DNA from 2 places in the Paraburkholderia sp. D15 genome. Region 1 is predicted to be linked to the other one. Evidence: riboswitches for the same ligand, from Rfam matches in the RefSeq annotation. Region 1 holds a riboswitch; the other holds the start of a gene.
The links. Region 1 has a riboswitch for fluoride ahead of crcB (fluoride efflux transporter CrcB). Riboswitches for the same ligand answer to the same signal wherever they lie in the genome.

Region 1 (9,440 bases):
GGTGGACGGTTGGGAAGCCGGGGTGACAGGGCGTGTGGTATCCGAATGCTTTTGTTGTTCGTCCATCGGTTCGGTCTGGTGGCTGACTTGGATGTGAGCCGTTCGCGCGTTCGAGCCGCTCGGAATTGCAGCGGGCCGGCGCGCGGACGGCGTGACAGGCGGTTTCGACAGCGGGAGCGTCGTGCTTGTTCTGCGCGATGCTACCCGAGGCGCGGGACAAAGATGTTAACGCAATGCGGCGTGAAAAAAGACTGGCCGGCGAATGATGACCGGGCATAACGCCCAGCCGGAGCCGCGCCCCGCGACGGGAATGCATGATCCTACGTCGTCGCCTCTGTAACAGTCCACCCGTGTTTTTTTCTTTTGATTACGAAGGTTACAGGATGTCTTCAAGTGGGCATCGAGGTTGAAGGGAAGATGACAGCGGCTCAGCCTCGGGCATCCGTCAGGTATCCAGCCTCAGATATCCGGCCTCAGGTATCCAGCCTCAGGTATCCAGCCGGCGCCCCGGCGTGCCGCCGATCTCCAGCACGATCCGCGCGACGCATTCCAGCAGGGCCGGTGCCGCGCGCGAGATCAGCCAGTCGCGCGGACACTGGTCGGCCGAGCCGCCGCAGTTGACCGCATAGCGCTCGCCCGACGGACCGGTGAAGCCGAGTGCGATCGCGTTCAGACCGTCGTACCACTCGCCGGTCGCGATCGCGAAGCCGCGTTCCATGGTCTCCTGCAGCGCGCTGTCGAGCCGGCTGCCGACGTGGCCCCAGTCGTCGCCCTCGGCGGCTTGCAGGCCGATCAGCAGCTTTTCCCGATCGGCGGGCGCGAGCGCGGCAAGATAGGCGCGGCCGATCGCGGTACGGCTGATATTCATGCGCGAGCCGATTTCGAGACGCGACACGAGCACCGCCGAGCGCGGCCGGATCGCGTCGATCACGACCATGTCGAGCCGGTCGCGCACCGCGAGGTGCACGGACAGCGCGGTACGTTCGGCGAGTTCGATCAGGAACGGCCGTGCGCGGGCCCGGATGTCGAAGTTGCGCAGAAAACCGTTGCTCAATTCCAGTACCGACGACGTCAGCACGAAGCGCTCGCTGTCCGGCAGGCGGAACAGGAAGCCCGCGCCGACGAGGGTCGCGGTGATGCGCGACACGGTCGGCTTCGGAATGCCGGTCAGTTCGGTCAACTCGCGATTGCTGAGCGGCGCGTCGGCGGCGGCAACGGCGCGCAACACGGTCAAACCGCGCGCCAACGCGGTGACTTCGTCGCCGGACGCGTCTTTATCCTTGAGCGGGTCTGCTTCCAGCCGGGTCGACTTGGGTCTGATCATGTGTTTTTCTGGAACTTTATTTCAGTTTTTTGTACACGGCAGCGGAGATGAGCGATGCAAAACGGGTCGCCGGTGAGCCCCAAAATGGGGCATTTAATGGAATTTTCCTCAGAAGATTCATTGTATCGGAATATTTTGCCGGTGCGACGAATGGCTCTTTAGATTTTGCTTGACTTAGTCAGCATAACCATAAAAAATGGAATCTCATTTCGAAAGACGGTTTCAGGTTCGGTTATTTGCAAGTGTAGAACCTGCCGTGGCCCGCGCAGTGTCTGGTCGAGTGTCCTTAAACAGTCCACCTTTACAGTCTGTGCCGCGCGCTCTTCGGGGCGCTGTAGTGTTGGGTCAACGCTTTCGGATCCCGTCTCTCAGGTTCTAGCACGGCCCTCGGAATGGCTAGAACTTTTTAAGGCGTCACGGCAACGTGACGCCTTTTTTTTCGCCCTCGGTTTTTCCCTCCTTTTCCCAATTTCTTTCGTGCTGTCGGCATAACTACGACGCTGCTTCCTCAACGCGTGCACCGCCGCCCCGGCGTAGAATCTGTCGCGCTCGCAGGGGCGACGCGTCGTCACAGGACCGGATATGGAAATCAAATGGGTTGAGGATTTCATCGCGCTTGCCCGATATCAGAGTTTTTCACGGGCAGCGGAATTTCGTAACGTGACCCAGTCGGGTTTCAGCCGGCGAATCCAGTCGCTCGAACAGTGGGTGGGCGCGGACCTCATCGACCGCAGCAGCTTTCCTCCGGTGCTGACGCTAGCGGGGCGGCTGTTTCAGGAGGCCGCCGAGGACATCATCGAGAAGCTGTTCGATACGCGCGCCATCATCCGGACCGAGCAGCGAATGGCCGGCAAGGGCCTGCAGATCGCGGCGGGCCACACCATCGCGCTCAGCTTCCTGCCGGCGTGGCTGAAGACGCTCACCGCCCATTTCGGCGAAGTGCGTGCCCGGGTCGTCCCGACGAACGTGCACGACTCGATCCTGATGCTCGTCAACGGCAACTGCGAACTGATGTTTGCCTACCATCATCCCGAGTTGCCGTTACACCTCGACCCCGCGCGATATCAGCATCTGACGGTCGGCGTGGATACCTTCATGCCGGTGTGCCGGCCCAATCAACGTTCGGGGCCCGCGTACCGGTTGCCTGGCACCGCCAACCGGCCGCTTCCTCTCATCTCCTATACCGAGACGAGTTACTTTGGCCGCTGCCTCGCGTTGCTGCTGGCGCGCGCCGCGTCGACGCCGGCGCTGCAACTCCATTACGAATCGGACATGGCCGAGGTGCTGAAGAAACTCGTGCTGGAGGGTGAGGGCGTCGCGTGGTTGCCGAGGAGCTCCATCGTTGCCGAACTGGACTCGGGCGCGCTGGTGCCGGCGGGGCGCGCCGAGTGGCAGCTTGAAGTCGAGCTTCGGGTGTACCGCGACGCGTCGAATCGCAGCGAGTTTATCGAGAACCTCTGGAGCCACCTTCGAGCGGCATCACAGCCGTCGTAGCAGGGTTTTCATGGGTTATGCGAGTCCCGCATAACCACATGCAGCACTCGCATCGCGATTTTTTTGTCTCTCCCTATTATCCGTCCCATACGGGATCCAGCTGATCGACTGGGTTCCGCCACTCACGTGTCGGGCGCCGTCGCGCGCGTGCCTCGCACTATCCACTGGACGGATGCAAATGAAGAATCGCCTCACGCTCTATATCTTTGCCGGCATGGTGCTCGGCATTGTGGTCGGCTACGTGTGTCACCGGTCGGCCGGCGATGTTAATCAGGCAAAAGCCATTGCCGCGTATTTCTCGGTCATCACCGACATCTTTCTTCGCCTCGTGAAGATGATCATCGCGCCGCTCGTTTTCGCGACGCTGGTGTCGGGCCTCGCCGGCATGGGCGGAACGAGCGAGGTCCGGCGAATCGGCTTGCGCTCCGTCGGCTGGTTTCTGTGCGCTTCGCTGTTGTCGCTCGCGCTTGGGCTGCTGCTTGCCAACGTGCTTCAGCCGGGTGCGGGCTTGCATATGGTGCAGACCAGCGCCGATGTCAGCACGGGTCTGAACACCGCCGGTCTTAACTTCAAGGATTTCGTGACCCACGCGTTTCCGACCAGCATCGTCGACGCGATGGCCCGCAACGACATTCTGCAGATCCTCGTGTTCTCGGTGCTGTTCGGCGTCGTCCTGAGCGTGCTCAAGGCCGATCCGCGCGTTGCGCCGCTGATCGCCGGTGTGGATGCGCTCGTGCCCGCCATGCTGAAGCTGACGGACTACGTGATGCGTCTTGCGCCGGTTGGCGTATTTGGCGCGCTCGCCTCGGCGATCACGCTTCATGGGCTGGACGTGCTGACCACTTACGGCAAGCTGATCGGCAGTTTCTATGTCGGTCTGGTGCTGCTCTGGACCCTGCTGATCGCCTTCGGCCACGTCTTTCTCGGGCGCTCTATCTGGGCGCTGCTGAAGGCGGTTCGCGAGCCGGCGATGCTCGCATTTTCGACGGCCAGCAGCGAGGCCGCCTATCCTAGCCTCAGCGAAAAGCTCGAGGCGTTCGGCGTCGACAAGAAGGTGGTGGGTTTCACCTTGCCGCTCGGCTATGCGTTCAATCTGGATGGTTCGATGATGTACCAGGCGTTCGCCGCGATTTTCATCGCGCAGGCGTTCGGCATCGACATGCCGCTGGGCGCGCAGATCATGATGCTGCTCGTCCTGATGATCAGCAGCAAGGGGATGGCCGGTGTCGCGCGCGGCTCGGTGGTGGTCGTCGCGGCGGTGGCGCCGATGTTTCATCTACCGGCTTCCGGCGTCGTGCTGATTCTCGCGATCGACCAGATTCTCGATATGGGGCGAACGGCCACGAACGTGATCGGCAACAGCGTCGCGACGGCGGTCATCGCGAAGTGGGAAACCCAGCGTGCGGTCAAGCGCGCGACCGTGGTCGAGGACAGCGCGTTCGCCCGGCTGCGGAGCGAGCCGAAATGACCGCAGCGCAGACCAGGGCCGGGCGGAAGTTCGGCGTAGTCGGCGGTCTTGGGCCGCTGGCGGGCGCGGACGTTTTCTTCAAGCTGATCAAGTCGCTGTCGGCCACCTGCGAGGCTGAGCATGCCGACGTGATCGTCGAACAGCACCCGTTCGGCACGGCAGGTTCGAGGGCGGAAGCGTCCACCGGGCGGATGCTGTACATCTTCGACATGATTCGCGGCTTCGAGAAACGAGGCGTGACGACGGTGCTGCTCCCGTGCTTCGTCAGCCATACCTTCATCGACGAATTGAAGGCCAATTCGCCGCTGCAGATCGTCGACATGATGGAGGGAATCCGGCGCCATGTACGGCGTCGTTTCCCGGCCGTCCGTCGAATCGGCGTGCTCGCGTCTGAGTACATACAGCGCCGGGGGCTGTTCGAGACGTACTTCACGTCACCCGGTTTTGACGTCATGTATCCGCGGTTGCGGGAGGGCGTCGACCTCGTCGCCGAGGCGGTTTATGGGCCTGACGGGCTAAAGAGCGGTTGCCTGAGCGGCCGGCCGGTCGAACTCCTGCGTGTCGCGTGTGATGACCTGATCTCGCAAGGGGCCGACATCATCGTTCCGGGGCTGACCGAGATCGCGCTGGTCGCGGAAAGTATGGGCCCGTTGACGGTGCCGTTGCTGGACTCGAACCTGGCTTATGCGCAGTACGCGGTATCCGGCCGGTATGCGTTGCCGGAGACGCCGTTCAAGGTCGGTGTGGTCGGCGGTGTCGGGCCGGCCGCAACCGTCGATTTCATCGAAAAGGTGGTGCGCAATACGCCCGCGGCGAGAGACCAGGACCATATCAAACTGCTGGTCGAGCAGAACCCGCAGATTCCCGATCGAACCGAGAGCCTGATCGGCGATGGAGCGGACCCAACCCTTTCGCTCTATGCGACGTGCAAGAAGCTCGAACATGGCGACGCGGACATCATCGCCATTCCGTGTAATACCGCGCATGCGTTCGTCGACCGCATCCAGCCGTATCTGCGCATTCCGATCGTGAATATGCTGACCGTGACGGTGCGCCATCTGCGCGAGACTTTTCCCGCGATGCGTTGCGTCGGCGTGCTGGCGACGTCCGGCACGGTCGAGAGCGGGGTCTACGCGAAAGCGCTGGCGTCGCAAGGGTTGGAGCAGGTGGTGCCGAGTCCGCCCCTGCAGGCGCGAGTGATGGAGGCGATCTACGGGAAGGAGGGCGTCAAGGCCGGCTTCACGACTGGTCAGTGCCAATCCGATATCGCCGCGGCGATGGAGGAACTCATCGCGCGAGGCGTGGATGTCGTCATTCTCGGCTGCACGGAATTGCCGCTGCTGCTGCCTCAGCCGACCTATGCCGGTGCGAACGGCGCATCGGTTCGTCTGGTGGACCCGACCGATGTGCTCGCGAGACGGTGCGTGGCGTACGCCACCGCGCGAGCGGAACCGCATCACGCGTGACCGGCTCGCTGAACGCCGTGTTCGTCGCGACACGATTGAACCGGCCGCCCTTGCCTGAAGGTGCGATTCGTCGATCGTTCAGCGCGCGACCAGCGAAACGGTCGCGATGCCGAGCACCGTCATCAGCAGCGACGCGCCGACATGAATCGCGATTTCGCCGGCCGCCCAGCCGAGCCGTCCGTCCTGCAGACGCTGCACGACTTCCGCCGAAAACGTCGAGAAGGTGGACAAGCCGCCCATCAAGCCCGTGATGACGAAAAGCCGCCATTCCGGCGCGATCTGCGGCGCCCGTGCGAAGCCGGCGACCGCCACGCCGATCACGTAGCCGGCAATCACGTTGGCGGCGAAGGTGCCGAGCGGCAAGCCGGAGAATAGTCCGTTCAGGCGGATGCCGAGGATCCAGCGGAACAGGGAACCGAGTGCGCCGCCAATGCCGACGGCAAGAATGGACCAATACATGGCAGGAGACCTGGCGATTCGGAGTGTCGATGAACCGGGCTCGGCGGGCGAGAGGATGCCGCGTCCGCGGTGATCCGGGCGTAGCAGGCATCATCAGCCACGAGGGCGGTTAGGGAGATGCCATCTCCAGCGGTCCAGTCTAACATCGCCGATCGCATGTGGGGACAGGGCAGCGCGGCGGTCCGTGAGCGCTGCCCGCAGGCGTCCCGCGCGGGTGTTTCCGCTCATGTTCCCGCTTATGTTCCCGCTCAGGTTCCCATTTATTCCGAGGTCGCCGAAATCCGGTGAATCGACAGGTCCGCGCCGTTGTATTCCTCTTCCTGATCGAGCCGCAGCCCGACCGTCAGGCGGATCGCGCCATACACCAGCGTGCCGCCGAGCGTCGCCACCGCGATGCCGCCGAGCGTGCCGACCAGTTGCGCGCCGAACGACACGCCGCCGATCCCGCCCAGCGCCCGCAGCCCGAAAATCCCCGCCGCGATGCCGCCCCACGCGCCGCATAGACCGTGCAGCGGCCACACGCCGAGCACGTCGTCGATGCGCCAGCGGTTCTGCACGCAGGTGAACATATAAACGAACAGCACCCCGGCGATGCCGCCCGTCACCAGCGCGCCGAGCGGATGCATCAGGTCGGACCCGGCGCACACCGCGACGAGTCCGGCCAGCGGCCCGTTGTACGTGAAGCCCGGATCGTTGCGGCCCGCGAACCACGCGGTCAGCGTGCCGCCGACCATCGCCATCAGCGAATTGACCGCCACCAGACCGCTGATCTTGTCGAGCGTCTGCGCGCTCATCACGTTGAAGCCGAACCAGCCGACCGCCAGTACCCACGCGCCCAACGCGAGAAACGGGATGTTCGACGGCGGATGCGCGGCGATCCCGCCATCACGATGGTAGCGGCCGTGCCGGGCGCCGAGCAGCAACACGGCGGGCAACGCGACCCAGCCGCCGAACGCGTGCACCACGACGGAGCCGGCGAAATCGTGGAACGGCACGCCGAACACGTGCGTCAGCCAGTCCTGAATGCCGAAGCGGTCGTTCCACGCGATCCCTTCGAAGAACGGATAGACGAAGCCGACCAGCACGAAGGTGGCGAACAACTGCGGGTTGAATTTCGAGCGCTCGGCGATGCCGCCGGACACGATCGCCGGAATCGCCGCCGCGAAAGTCAGCAGGAAGAAGAAGCGCACCAGCGCGTAGCCGTTGTGCGCGGCAAGCGCCTCGGCGTTGCCGAAGAATTGCACGCCGTACGCGATCGTATAGCCGATGAAGAAGTACGCGATGGTCGAGACGGAAAAGTCCACCAGAATCTTCACGAGCGCGTTGACCTGATTTTTCTTGCGCACGGTGCCGAGTTCGAGAAAAGCGAAACCCGCGTGCATCGCCAGCACCATCGCGGCGCCTAACAGGAGGAAGAGGGTATCGCTGCCGCTTTTCAGACTTTCCATCGATGTGTCCCGCTCATTTGGCAAAAAGCGGGCAGTGAACGCAAGAAGTGGGCCAAATTTGTGCTGTCCTGTGCGTTGGCGGTGCAATTGCGCACCGCGATGGGATTTCATGTCGAAGACGGGGATTTGCCGTCGCGACCGTCATGCACCTCGAAGCGGCTGGAAGGCACTTAAAAAGTGCGTCGATGTCCAGCGTGGAAAGGATTGATCCAAAATCGTGCATAACCTTCGAAAATGCTTACTTCGCATTCAAACGCCCAACGATTTATGCGCATTCGCGGCGCGCACCAGTTATGTTTGGCGCGCGAGGCCTGGAACATGGCGGCGGCGCTTTGTTTCCCGCGCAAACGCCGACATAATGTGCCGTTCCGTGCGGTATCCCGCCGGCCACCGATTTCCATCGCTCACGCATGAGACTGACCACCAAAGGCCTGTTGCTGATCGCAATTCCGGCCCTCTTCGAACTCGCGCTGCTGTCCGGGCTGGTCAAGGCGCAGTCCGACGCGGCGGAGGCGGAGCGCTGGGCGATCCACAGCGAAGACGTGCTGCGCCAGACCACCGCGATTCTCGATCCGGTGCTGGGCGAATCCGTCGCGCTGCGCGGCGCGGTGCTCGCCGGCGACAGCCGTTTCGTCACGCCGGTCACGGTGTGGATGGATGTCGATCGTCGTATCGACCGGCTGGCCGAACTGGTCGCCGACAATCCCGCGCAGGTCGAACGTGTGGTGCAGGTGCGCCAGGCGGCGCAGGCGTACCGGCAATGGTCGGACCGGGTGCAGGACCTGCTGCATTCGGGCCGGCGCCGCGACGTGCTCGACCGCTTCCGCAATCTCGCCCCTGCCGACGTGCTTGATCGTTTCAGGCAGCAGGTGGCCGCCTTCCAGGCGGAGGAGCGCCGCCTCGACACGCAGCGTTCGAACGCCGCCGAAGCCGCGCACGAGCGCCAGCAGACCCTCGTGGTCGCGGCCGTGCTCGGCTCGCTGCTGTTCGTCGCGCTGGCCGTGTGGCTGTTCACGCGCGGCGTGCGCGGCCGGCTCGCGCTGCTCTCCGATAACGCCGGCCGGCTTGCCGGCAACGAGCCGCTGGCGCCGATCGCGCCCGGCCATGACGAGATCGCCCGGCTCGACCTGACCTTGCACGAGACGAGCCGTCGTCTGCTCGAAGCCGAGCGCATCCAGGCGCGCTTTCAGGCGGACCTCGCGCGCCGCACCGACGAACTCGCGCGCATCAACGAGACGTTGCGGCAGCAGACCCAGGAAAACGAAATGTTCATCTACAGCGTGTCGCACGATCTGCGCGCGCCGCTGGTGAACCTGCAGGGTTTCTCGAAGGAGCTGATCCGCGCCTGCGACGAACTGCGCGCGGCGGTGCGCGAATCGTCGCTGTCGGTGCCGACGCGCGAGCGCATCGAGCGGGTCGTCGACGAGGATATCGGCGAAGCGCTGCACTATCTGCAGACGGCGGTGCTGCGCGCGTCGCACATCATCGACGCGTTGTTGCGGCTGTCGCGCGTCGGGCGCGTCGAGTACCGGCAGCAGAAAGTCGAGGTGGCCGACATCGTGCCGCGCGTCGTCGATGCGATGCAGGGCTCGATTCGCGCGAAGCAGGCGCATGTCACCATCAACGAGCTGCCGGCGGTGTGGGGCGATCCGACCGCGCTCGAACAGGTGTTCGCGAATCTGATCGGCAACGCGGTCAATTATCTGGACCCGGCGCGTGAAGGCCGCATCGAGATCGGCACGACGGCGGCGCCGCCTGGCGTGCATTCGCTGCGGATCTTC
Region 2 (9,440 bases), on a different replicon from region 1:
GCGGCATAGACGCCGACCTGCGTGCCGAACAGTTCCATCGCCATGATGGTCGACGCGATCGGCGTATTCGCCGCGCCCGCGAAAACCGCCACGAACCCCAGCCCCGCAAGTACCGGCACCGGCAACGCCAGCACATGCCCGAGCGCATTGCCGAGCGTCGCGCCGATGTAGAACAGCGGCGTCACCTCGCCGCCCTTGAAACCCGACGCCAGCGTCACGACCGTGAACGCGAATTTGCCGGCGAAATCGTAGACCGGCAGATTGCCGCGAAACGCGGCTTCGATCGTCGGAATGCCGAGGCCGAGGTATTGCGGCACATTGAGCAGCGTCGCCATCACCGCCACCACCGCGCCGCCGATGAACGGCCGCAACGGTGCCCACGCGATCCTGCGCTTCATCATCGCGGACAGCGCGTGCGTCGAATCGGCGAACAGCATGCCGGCCACGCCGAACGCGATCCCGGCCACGACCGCCGAGCCGAGACCGGGCGCGGTCACGGCCGGCACGAACGGAATCGTATAGATCGTGTGGTGGATGCCCCACATCCGGCACACGCAATCCGCCACCACCGACGACGCGAGACACGCCAGCAGCGCGTCGTAACGCAGCCGGCCGATCGCCAGCACTTCCAGACCAAATACCGCGCCGGCGAGCGGCGTGCCGAACACCGACGAGAAGCCCGCCGCGATGCCACCCATCAGCAGAATCCGCCGGTCTTCGTTGTCGAGCCTGAACAGATGCGTCACCCGATCGGCCAGCGCGCCACCCATCTGCACCGCCGTGCCTTCGCGGCCGGCCGAGCCGCCGAACAGATGCGTGATCACGGTCGCGGCGAGCACGAGCGGCGCCATGCGCCTGGGCACGATCTTCTGAGGATCGTGGATCTCGTCGATCAGCAGATTGTTGCCGCCTTCGACGGGTTTGCCGACACGCAGATACACCCATCCCGTGACCAGACCGGCCACCGGCAACAACCACAGCAGCCACGGATGCCCGGTGCGAGTCTCGGTGGCGAGATCGAGCGCGAAAAGAAAGAGAGCCGATGCCGACCCCGCGAGGGTGCCGAGCAGGCAGGACAGCAACAGCCAGCGCGCCAGATACGGCAGCATGGCGAATTGCTCGACGGATTGAAGACGCTTCATGATTTCCAGATTCGATCGATATCAAACCTGGGTGGCAGGACGCCAGAATGGACGCGCTACGACCTCCTTCACCCAGGAACTCGTAGGCATCATCAGCCGGTCGACCCGGCGGTTGTTCGGAGGAATGCCATCTCCGGGCAGCGATTTTAAGCGAAATGATTTTCGCAACGCAACAACGGATTGCGTTGCACGCCTGCCCGGCCGATCGTCAGCCGCTCGCTCCGAACCGGTTGTCGATCTGCGCAATCAAGCCTTCCTTCGACGACGCGCTCAACGATTCGCCGTCGATCAGCGCCGTCCACGAGCCATTCAGATGCTCGGCCCACGACCCTTTGTGCTTGCCGTCCACCTCGACGGTGCCGCGTACGCGCAGGGTCGAATCGGTGGGATCGAGGACTTCGTCGTCGTTATGCAGCAGGGTGATCTTGCTCATGGGTGCCTCCGTTCAGCGCTTTCTCATGATGCCGCGATACCGGCAGCCGCGTATGAAAGATCGCCGGGCGGCATCTCGGCATCTCGGCATCTCGGCATCTCGGCATCTCGGCGACGCGGCACCCGGAGCTCGGTGCTTCAATGCGACGAAACGAATTCCGCATCCGCGAACGCCGCCGGAATCGCGAAATTGTCGCGCATGCGCTTCGCTTCCGCCGCCGGCGTCAGGCCGAACAGCCGCTTGAACTCCCTGCTGAACTGCGACGCGCTCGTATAACCCACCGCATGACACGCCGCCTCCGCGCTCAGATCCTCGCGGATCATCAACAGGCGCGCCTGATGCAGACGCGTGGACTTCACGTACTGCATCGGCGACATCTGCGTAATCGCCTTGAAATGCGTATGAAATGTCGGCACGCTCATGCTCGCTTCGCCGGCCAGTTGCGTCACGTCGAGCGGATGCGCGTACTCGGCGTGAATGACGCGCAACGACTTGCCGATTCTGCCGAACTGCCCGCGCATCGCAAGCGCCTCGCGTATCGCGCTGCCTTGCGGTCCGGTGAGCACGCGGAAATACAGTTCGCGCAACAGGCCTGGTCCGAGCACGGCCGCTTCGAGCGGCTTGCTCAACGCCTCCAGCAGACGCAGGACGGAGGCCTGCATCGGCTCGTCCATCGGCGTCGACATCATGCTTTGCGGCGCCTGCACGCTGTCCGCCCGGCCCTCACGGTCGATCAGCACGGCCACTTCGGCGGCCAGCGTGAAATCGAGGTGCAGATACAGCGCCAGCAACGGATGCTCGGCGCTCGCCTCGGTCTCCATGCTGAACGGAACCGGCACCGAGACCGCGAGGTAATGACGATCGTCGTAGAGATAAAGCTGATCGCCGAAGTAACCGCGCTTGCGCCCCTGGCACACCACCACGATGCCGGGATCGTAAAGCACCGGCGTGCGCGACAGCGGCCGGTTCGACCGCAGGATGCGAACGCTCGGCAACGCGGTGAGGTTGTAGCCCTCGTCCGGCGCCAGCTTGCGCAGCAACGCGATCATGCGCTTCCGGCTGCGCGAAGACAGCGCTTCGCCGCGCCGGGCAAGTTGCGACTCGTTCATAGTTTTAGGCAATAAAATCAGCGGAATCAGGGTTATTCGAGCTACTCGACCAGACTAGTATGCACTCTCCAGTCGATACACGGGAGAAGCATCATGGCAGCGAACAAGATTCTGTTGATTACCGGCGTGAGCAGCGGCTTCGGCCGCGCGCTCGCCCAGGAAGCATTGGCGGCCGGGCACACGGTGGTGGGCACGGTGCGCGGCGCGCAGGCGAAACGCGATTTCGAGGCGCTGTCCGCGACCGCGGCTTTCGCCCGCGTGCTGGACGTGACCGACTTCGACTCCATCGACGGCGTGGTCGCCGAGGTCGAGGCGAACGTGGGCCCGATCGACGTGCTGGTCAATAACGCGGGCTATGGCCACGAAGGCGTGATGGAAGAATCGCCGCTCGCGGACATGCGCCGGCAATTCGACGTCAACGTATTCGGCGCCGTCGCGATGATGAAAGCCGTGCTGCCCTTCATGCGGCAACGCCGGCGCGGCCACATCCTGAACATCACGTCGATGGGCGGCTACATCACGATGCCGGGCATCACCTATTACTGCGGCAGCAAATTCGCGCTGGAGGGCATTTCCGAGGCGCTCGGCAAGGAGGTCGCGCCGTTCGGCATCGCGGTGACGGCGGTGGCGCCCGGCTCGTTCCGCACGGACTGGGCGGGTCGATCGATGTCGCGAACGCCGCGTTCGATCGCCGATTACGACGCGCTTTTCGATCCGATCCGCAAGGCGCGCGAGGAGAAGAGCGGCAAACAGCTGGGCGATCCCGCGAAAGCCGCGCGGGCGATGCTCGCCGCGATCGCCGCGCCACGGCCGCCCGCGCATCTATTGCTGGGCAGCGATGCGCTCGGGCTCGTGACCGGCAAGCTCGCGGCGCTGGAGCGCGAGATGCGCGAGTGGGAAGCGGTGACGGTGTCGACGGACGGCTAGGCGATCGTTCGACGACCTGTCACCGCCGGGCCCGGATTGCCGGCGATGCGGGCAATCCGGGCAATGCGTGCAACACGTGCCTGTCGATCAATGCAACTCAACGCAACTCAACTCGACCCCAGCACAAACTCCGGCAGCGGCCGCGCGCCTTTCATCGGGCAGCCGTTCGAATCCGTCGGCAGATATTGCGTCTGGAAGGCGGTAAAAATCGCCGCGAAATTATTGCCCTGCTGCACGATCACCGCGCCGTCCTGAAACGCACTGTTTTCCTTCCAGTGCGGTCCGCGCGGATTGCCCTGATTCATGTGCGTTTCATGCAGCCCATCTTCCTGCGGCTGAAACAGAAACCCGAAACCGTAGACGATCACGCCCTTCTCGCGCGGCGGGTAAAAGTCGCGCGGCTGCGGCGGCTTTCCACTGCCGTCGTCATAAGGAATGGATGTGGCCGGCTGGCTGGTGTCGATCGTCAGGATCTGGTTGATGATGTCGTTCACGTCCGCGCGACTGCCGTCCTCGCCCTCGTACGGAATCGGCCGCATGCGATGCAGGTCGAGCAGGCTCTGATCCTGCCAGTAGTCGAGGCGCGGGAAGCCCGTCGTGTAAAGCCCCGGGTTCAGCGCGCCAAGCTTGCCCGCGACCGGGTCCGAGAAGTTGAGATCCGCGTACGAGTACACGTTGTAGTTGTTGTCCTCGCCGATCTGCGTCGACGCCGAATTCACCACGATCTTGAACACCGAACCGTCAGCCTTTCTCGTGTCGGCCACGTTGATCACGTAGTGCGGACTGCCGTGGTAGGTCGGCAGATACGGCGCGGCGTTGATCAGTTCGCCCTTGAACATGCAGTATTCATTCATCGAGGTACGCTCCATAGATCGGGGCGTCCAGTTCTAGCACGCTTTAGAGACAATTGCGTACACGCACGGAACGCGCGACTCAAATTAGCCTCTATGCATAAAACGGCCGCACCGTCTCGCGTGCAATGCCGGTTCGCCCACATACCGCCGGATTACGATTTGTCATCCTGACGCCTCAGGCGTGATGTGTTTGGAGGTCGCCATGTCGGTCTATGTCGATGAAGGGTTCCGTCCCTGCGTTACGGAAAGCGCGACCGTCGCCTTCCGCGTTTGCTGCGACGATCGCGCGCAGGTGTTCGAAGTCAGCGCGGAGGCGCTCGTCACTTTCTGCGGTGCGGCGAGTACCCGCAAGCAGGATTTGCTGGCTGCCTTCGAGGATGCGCAACAGGACATTCTCAGCGTCGCCGCGCAGGAATGGCGCTTCGTTCCGACCGAGGCAGTCAGGCTCGGCCTCGATGAATTCCGTATGGTCAGACATTAGTCACGGATTAGTCACGGGCGTCGACACCTGTGCCAGAATCGCGGGCATGACCTGGATCGCCGCGCTACCGATGTATAACGTCACCCCCGCTCTCGCCATCGAATGGCGCGAGTGGCTGGCTCACGTGCTGGATGTGGCCGGACGCATCGCACGCGCCGCGCCGGATTGCCGCATCGTCGAGCCGGACGACGCGCTACACGACTTCTGGCGGCGCCCCGACCTGCTGATCTCGCAGACCTGCGGCTACCCGCTGATGCACGGGCTGCGCGAGCATGTTCAACTGATCGCCACGCCGCATTTCGACGCGCCGGGTTGTGAGGGCGCGGATTATTCGAGCGTGCTGATCACGCGCGCCGGCGCTCCATTCGACACGCTGGCCGCTTGCCGTGGCGCACGCGCCGCCTACAACCAGGACGATTCCAACAGCGGTATGAACGTGCTGCGCCACGCGGTCGCGCCGCTGGCACGCGACGGCAGGTTCTTCAGCGAGGTTCTGCGCACGGGATCGCATCTTGGGTCGCTGCGCGCGGTGGCGGAAGACCGCGCGGACATTGCCGCGATCGACTGCGTGACGTTCGCTTTCGTCTGCGATGAAATGCCGGAGCTGGCGCGGCAGGTACGGCCGATCGGGACGACAGCCGCGTCCCCGGGCTTGCCGATCGTCGCGTCGAAGCAGGTGCCCGAAACCACCGTGCAGGCGCTGCGGGACGCGCTGAACCAGACGCTGGGCGATACGCTCGCCGGCCATCCCGAGCGCGCAAAGCGCCTGCGTTTGCGGGGCTTTTCCGCGTTGACGCTGGCGGACTACGCCCGCATCGAACAACTGGAAAACGAGGCGCGCGCCGCAGGCTATCCACGCCTCGCCTGAGTGCCGCGTCGCGGCGTGACGCCGGTGAGGCTCCCGACGTTCAAAACCTCCGTCACACCTGAGCGACACGCGCCCGCATCACGCCGACCGCACGTCCAGCACCAGAAGCTGCGCACCGTCCGCGACCTGATCGCCGACCGCATACAGCACTTCCGATACCGTGCCCGCCGCCGGCGCGCCGATCGTGTGCTCCATCTTCATCGCTTCCATCACGATCAGCGGCGTGCCTTTCTCCACCACCGCGCCGGGCTCCACCAGCACCGCGATCACCTTGCCCGGCATCGGCGCGGTCAGACGCCCTTCGCCGCCTTCCGCATCGGCGGCATGGGCGAGCAGGTTCTGCCACTCGAACGCCAGCGCTTCGCCGAGACAGAACACATGGAACGTGTCGCCGTCGATAAACACGCGGCCCGTCGCGCGCGCATCGCCGATGGTCGCACGGTACTCGTGCGCCTCGGTCCCGTGGGACCAGTCGAACGTGTCGCGCACGCCGTCGTGTTCGAGCGTTTGCGTGTCGCCGTCGCGTGCGAAGGTCACGGTGAACGCGCTTTCGTCGTCGAGATTGCGCCAGCCGAGGGTCTGCGTATAGCCGCCGTTCAGCCGCCAGTGCGACAGCGCATCCCACGGCGACGCGCCGTGCGCGGTGCCGCCTTCACGCGTCAGCAGCGCGGCGCAGGCCAGCGCGAGCGCTTCCTTGAAGGGCTTTTTCACCGGTGCGAACAACGCGTCGTGATGACGTTCGATCAAGCCGGTATCCAGATCGCCGGTAGCGAACGGCTCGCTGGTGACGATACGTTGCAGAAACTCGACGTTGGTATGCGGCCCGACCACCTCGCAGGCATGCAGCGCGCGATTCAACCGCGCCAGCGCTTCCTCGCGCGTCGCGCCATGCACGATCAGCTTCGCGATCATCGGATCGTAGAACGGCGTGATGGTGTCGCCCTCGCGCACGCCGCTGTCGATCCGCACCGGCGCCTTGCGGCCCGCCTCGTCCGTGCCGAGCGTGAACTCCACCCCCGCCGGCATGCGCAGATGCTTGAGCGTGCCGGTGGACGGCAGAAAACCGCGCGCCGGATGTTCAGCGTAGATCCGCGCTTCGATCGCGTGGCCGTCCAGCTTCAGTTGCTGCTGGTTCAGCGGCAACGGCTCGTTCGCGGCGACGCGCAGTTGCCATTCCACCAGGTCCTGCCCCGTCACCATCTCGGTCACGGGATGCTCGACCTGCAGGCGCGTGTTCATCTCCATGAAGTAGAACTCGCCGGTCGGCGTCATGATGAACTCGACCGTGCCCGCGCCGACGTAATTCACCGCGCGCGCCGCGGCCACCGCGGCCTCGCCCATTTCGCGCTTGATTTCCGCGGACAAGCCGGGCGCCGGCGCTTCCTCCAGCACTTTCTGATGGCGCCGCTGCACCGAGCAGTCGCGATCGAACAGATACACCGCGCCGCCGTGACGGTCCGCGAAGACCTGCACTTCCACGTGGCGCGGCCGCGTCAGATATTTTTCGATCAGCACGCGGTCGTTGCCGAAGCTGCTTGCCGCCTCGCGCTTGCATGAGGCCAGCGCCGCCGCGAAATCCTCGCTGCGCTCGACCACGCGCATGCCCTTGCCGCCGCCGCCCGCGCTCGCCTTGAGCAGCACCGGATAGCCGATCGCATCCGCTTCGCGATGCAGGAGCTGCGGGTCCTGGTCGTCGCCGTGATAACCCGGCACGAGCGGCACGGCGGCTGCGTGCATCAGCGCCTTCGCGGCGGCCTTCGAACCCATCGCGGCGATGGCTTCGACCGGCGGTCCGATGAAGACGATGCCGGCCGCCTCGCATTGCTGCGCGAAGTCTTCGTTTTCCGACAGGAAGCCGTAGCCGGGATGCACCGCCTGCGCGCCGGTGGCACGCGCGGCTTCGATGATGCGCTCGACGCGCAGATAGCTCTGCGCCGCGCTCGCGCCGCCGATGTGCACCGCTTCGTCGCAGGCGGCGACGTGTTTCGCGTCGGCGTCCGCATCGGAATAGACGGCCACGCTCGCGATGCCCAGGCGCTTGCAGGTTGCAGCGACCCGGCAGGCAATCTCGCCGCGATTGGCAATCAGGATCTTGTTGAACATGAAGTGTCTCGATGAAATGTGCTGCTGCGGTTGCGGCTGGTTTTCGCGCGCGTGGATCGCGTGGATCGCGTCGGTCGCGTCCGTCGCGTCGGTTGACCGGATCGCGTCATTCGCGCCATGACGGTGTGCGTTTTTCAAGGAACGATGCGACGCCTTCGCGGCCCTCCGCGCCGGCCCGCGTACGCGCAATGCGCGCCGCCGTGTCCTCGATCAGCGCATCGTCCAGCTCGCGGCCCGCGACGTCCTGCACGAGTTGTTTGCATGCGCGCACCGCCTGCGGTCCGTTCGCGCATAACGCGTCCGCGATCTGCCGCACGGCGCCGTCCAGTTGTTCGGCGCCGACCGCTTCGCTGACGAGGCCGAGACGCAACGCGGTCGCGCAATCGAACTGCTCGGCCGTGGTGAAGTAGCGGCGCGACGCCTGCTCGCCCAGCGCGCGGATCACATACGGCGCGATGGTGGCGGGAATCAGGCCGAGGCGCGCTTCCGACAGACAGAAGCGCGCGCTCTCCACGGCCACCACGATGTCGCACGCGGCAATCAGCCCCATGCCGCCGGCGTATGCGTCGCCGTTCACACGGGCGATCACCGGTTTCGTGCAGCGGTATATGGCTGACAGCATGCCGGCCAGCCGCATGGCGTCGGCGCGATTCTCGTCGTCCGAGTACGCGGCCATCTTCTTCATCCAGTTCAGATCCGCGCCCGCGCAGAACGCCTTGCCGTTCGCGGCGAGCACGACGGCGCGCACGTCGTCGCGCGTGTTCAGCGACGCGAACGCCGCGGTCAACTCGGCGATCATCGTTTCGTTGAACGCGTTGCGCACGTCTGGACGATTCAGCGTGACCGTGGCGATCCGGCCGGCGATTTCAACAATCAGTGTTTCGTATTGCATGCTGACGGCTCCCGCGCGTGGTTGCATGACTGTGCACTCGTCGACGCGCATGAAGGCGCAATGCGCGCGACAAAGCGCATCACATTCTGCGCATCACATTCTGAACACGCCGAAGCGCGTCTCCTCGATCGGCGCATTCATGCTCGCCGACAATCCGAGGCCGAGCACATCGCGCGTTTGCGCCGGATCGATCACGCCGTCGTCCCACAGCCGCGCGCTCGCGTAGTACGGATGCCCTTGATGCTCGTACTGCTCGCGGATCGGCTGCTTGAACGCCTCTTCCTCTTCGGCGCTCCACGCACCGCCCTTGCCCTCGATGCCGTCACGCTTGACCGTGGCCAGCACCGACGCCGCCTGCTCGCCGCCCATCACCGAAATGCGCGCGTTCGGCCACATCCACAGGAAACGCGGCGAATACGCGCGGCCACACATGCCGTAATTGCCCGCACCGAACGAACCGCCGATGATCACCGTGAACTTCGGCACCTTCGCCGTGGCCACCGCCGTCACCATCTTCGCGCCGTTACGCGCGATGCCTTCGTTCTCGTACTTGCGGCCCACCATGAAGCCGGTGATGTTCTGCAGGAACACCAGCGGGATCTTGCGCTGGCAGCACAGCTCGATGAAATGC

Region 2: another riboswitch for fluoride. It lies ahead of LFL96_RS32125 (voltage-gated chloride channel family protein); the one in region 1 lies ahead of crcB (fluoride efflux transporter CrcB).

What each region holds. Positions count from the first base shown of each region.
Region 1 is NZ_CP110395.1:1,725,358-1,734,797, forward strand. Features, by position in the region: gene LFL96_RS07440 (MdtA/MuxA family multidrug efflux RND transporter periplasmic adaptor subunit) at 1-66, opposite strand, end outside; gene LFL96_RS07445 (IclR family transcriptional regulator) at 488-1,324, opposite strand; gene LFL96_RS07450 (hypothetical protein) at 1,372-1,497, shown strand; gene LFL96_RS07455 (LysR substrate-binding domain-containing protein) at 1,907-2,818, shown strand; gene LFL96_RS07460 (dicarboxylate/amino acid:cation symporter) at 2,997-4,286, shown strand; gene LFL96_RS07465 (amino acid racemase) at 4,283-5,752, shown strand; gene crcB (fluoride efflux transporter CrcB) at 5,831-6,211, opposite strand; fluoride riboswitch at 6,289-6,348, opposite strand; gene LFL96_RS07475 (ammonium transporter) at 6,472-7,659, opposite strand; gene LFL96_RS07480 (sensor histidine kinase) at 8,070-9,440, shown strand, end outside.
Region 2 is NZ_CP110396.1:2,744,235-2,753,674, reverse strand. Features, by position in the region: gene LFL96_RS32125 (voltage-gated chloride channel family protein) at 1-1,142, opposite strand, end outside; fluoride riboswitch at 1,219-1,286, opposite strand; gene LFL96_RS32120 (hypothetical protein) at 1,351-1,575, opposite strand; gene LFL96_RS32115 (AraC family transcriptional regulator) at 1,713-2,684, opposite strand; gene LFL96_RS32110 (oxidoreductase) at 2,778-3,611, shown strand; gene LFL96_RS32105 (DUF2278 family protein) at 3,719-4,465, opposite strand; gene LFL96_RS32100 (DUF1488 family protein) at 4,668-4,946, shown strand; gene LFL96_RS32095 (PhnD/SsuA/transferrin family substrate-binding protein) at 4,993-5,814, shown strand; gene LFL96_RS32090 (acetyl/propionyl/methylcrotonyl-CoA carboxylase subunit alpha) at 5,893-7,917, opposite strand; gene LFL96_RS32085 (enoyl-CoA hydratase/isomerase family protein) at 8,024-8,809, opposite strand; gene LFL96_RS32080 (carboxyl transferase domain-containing protein) at 8,903-9,440, opposite strand, start outside.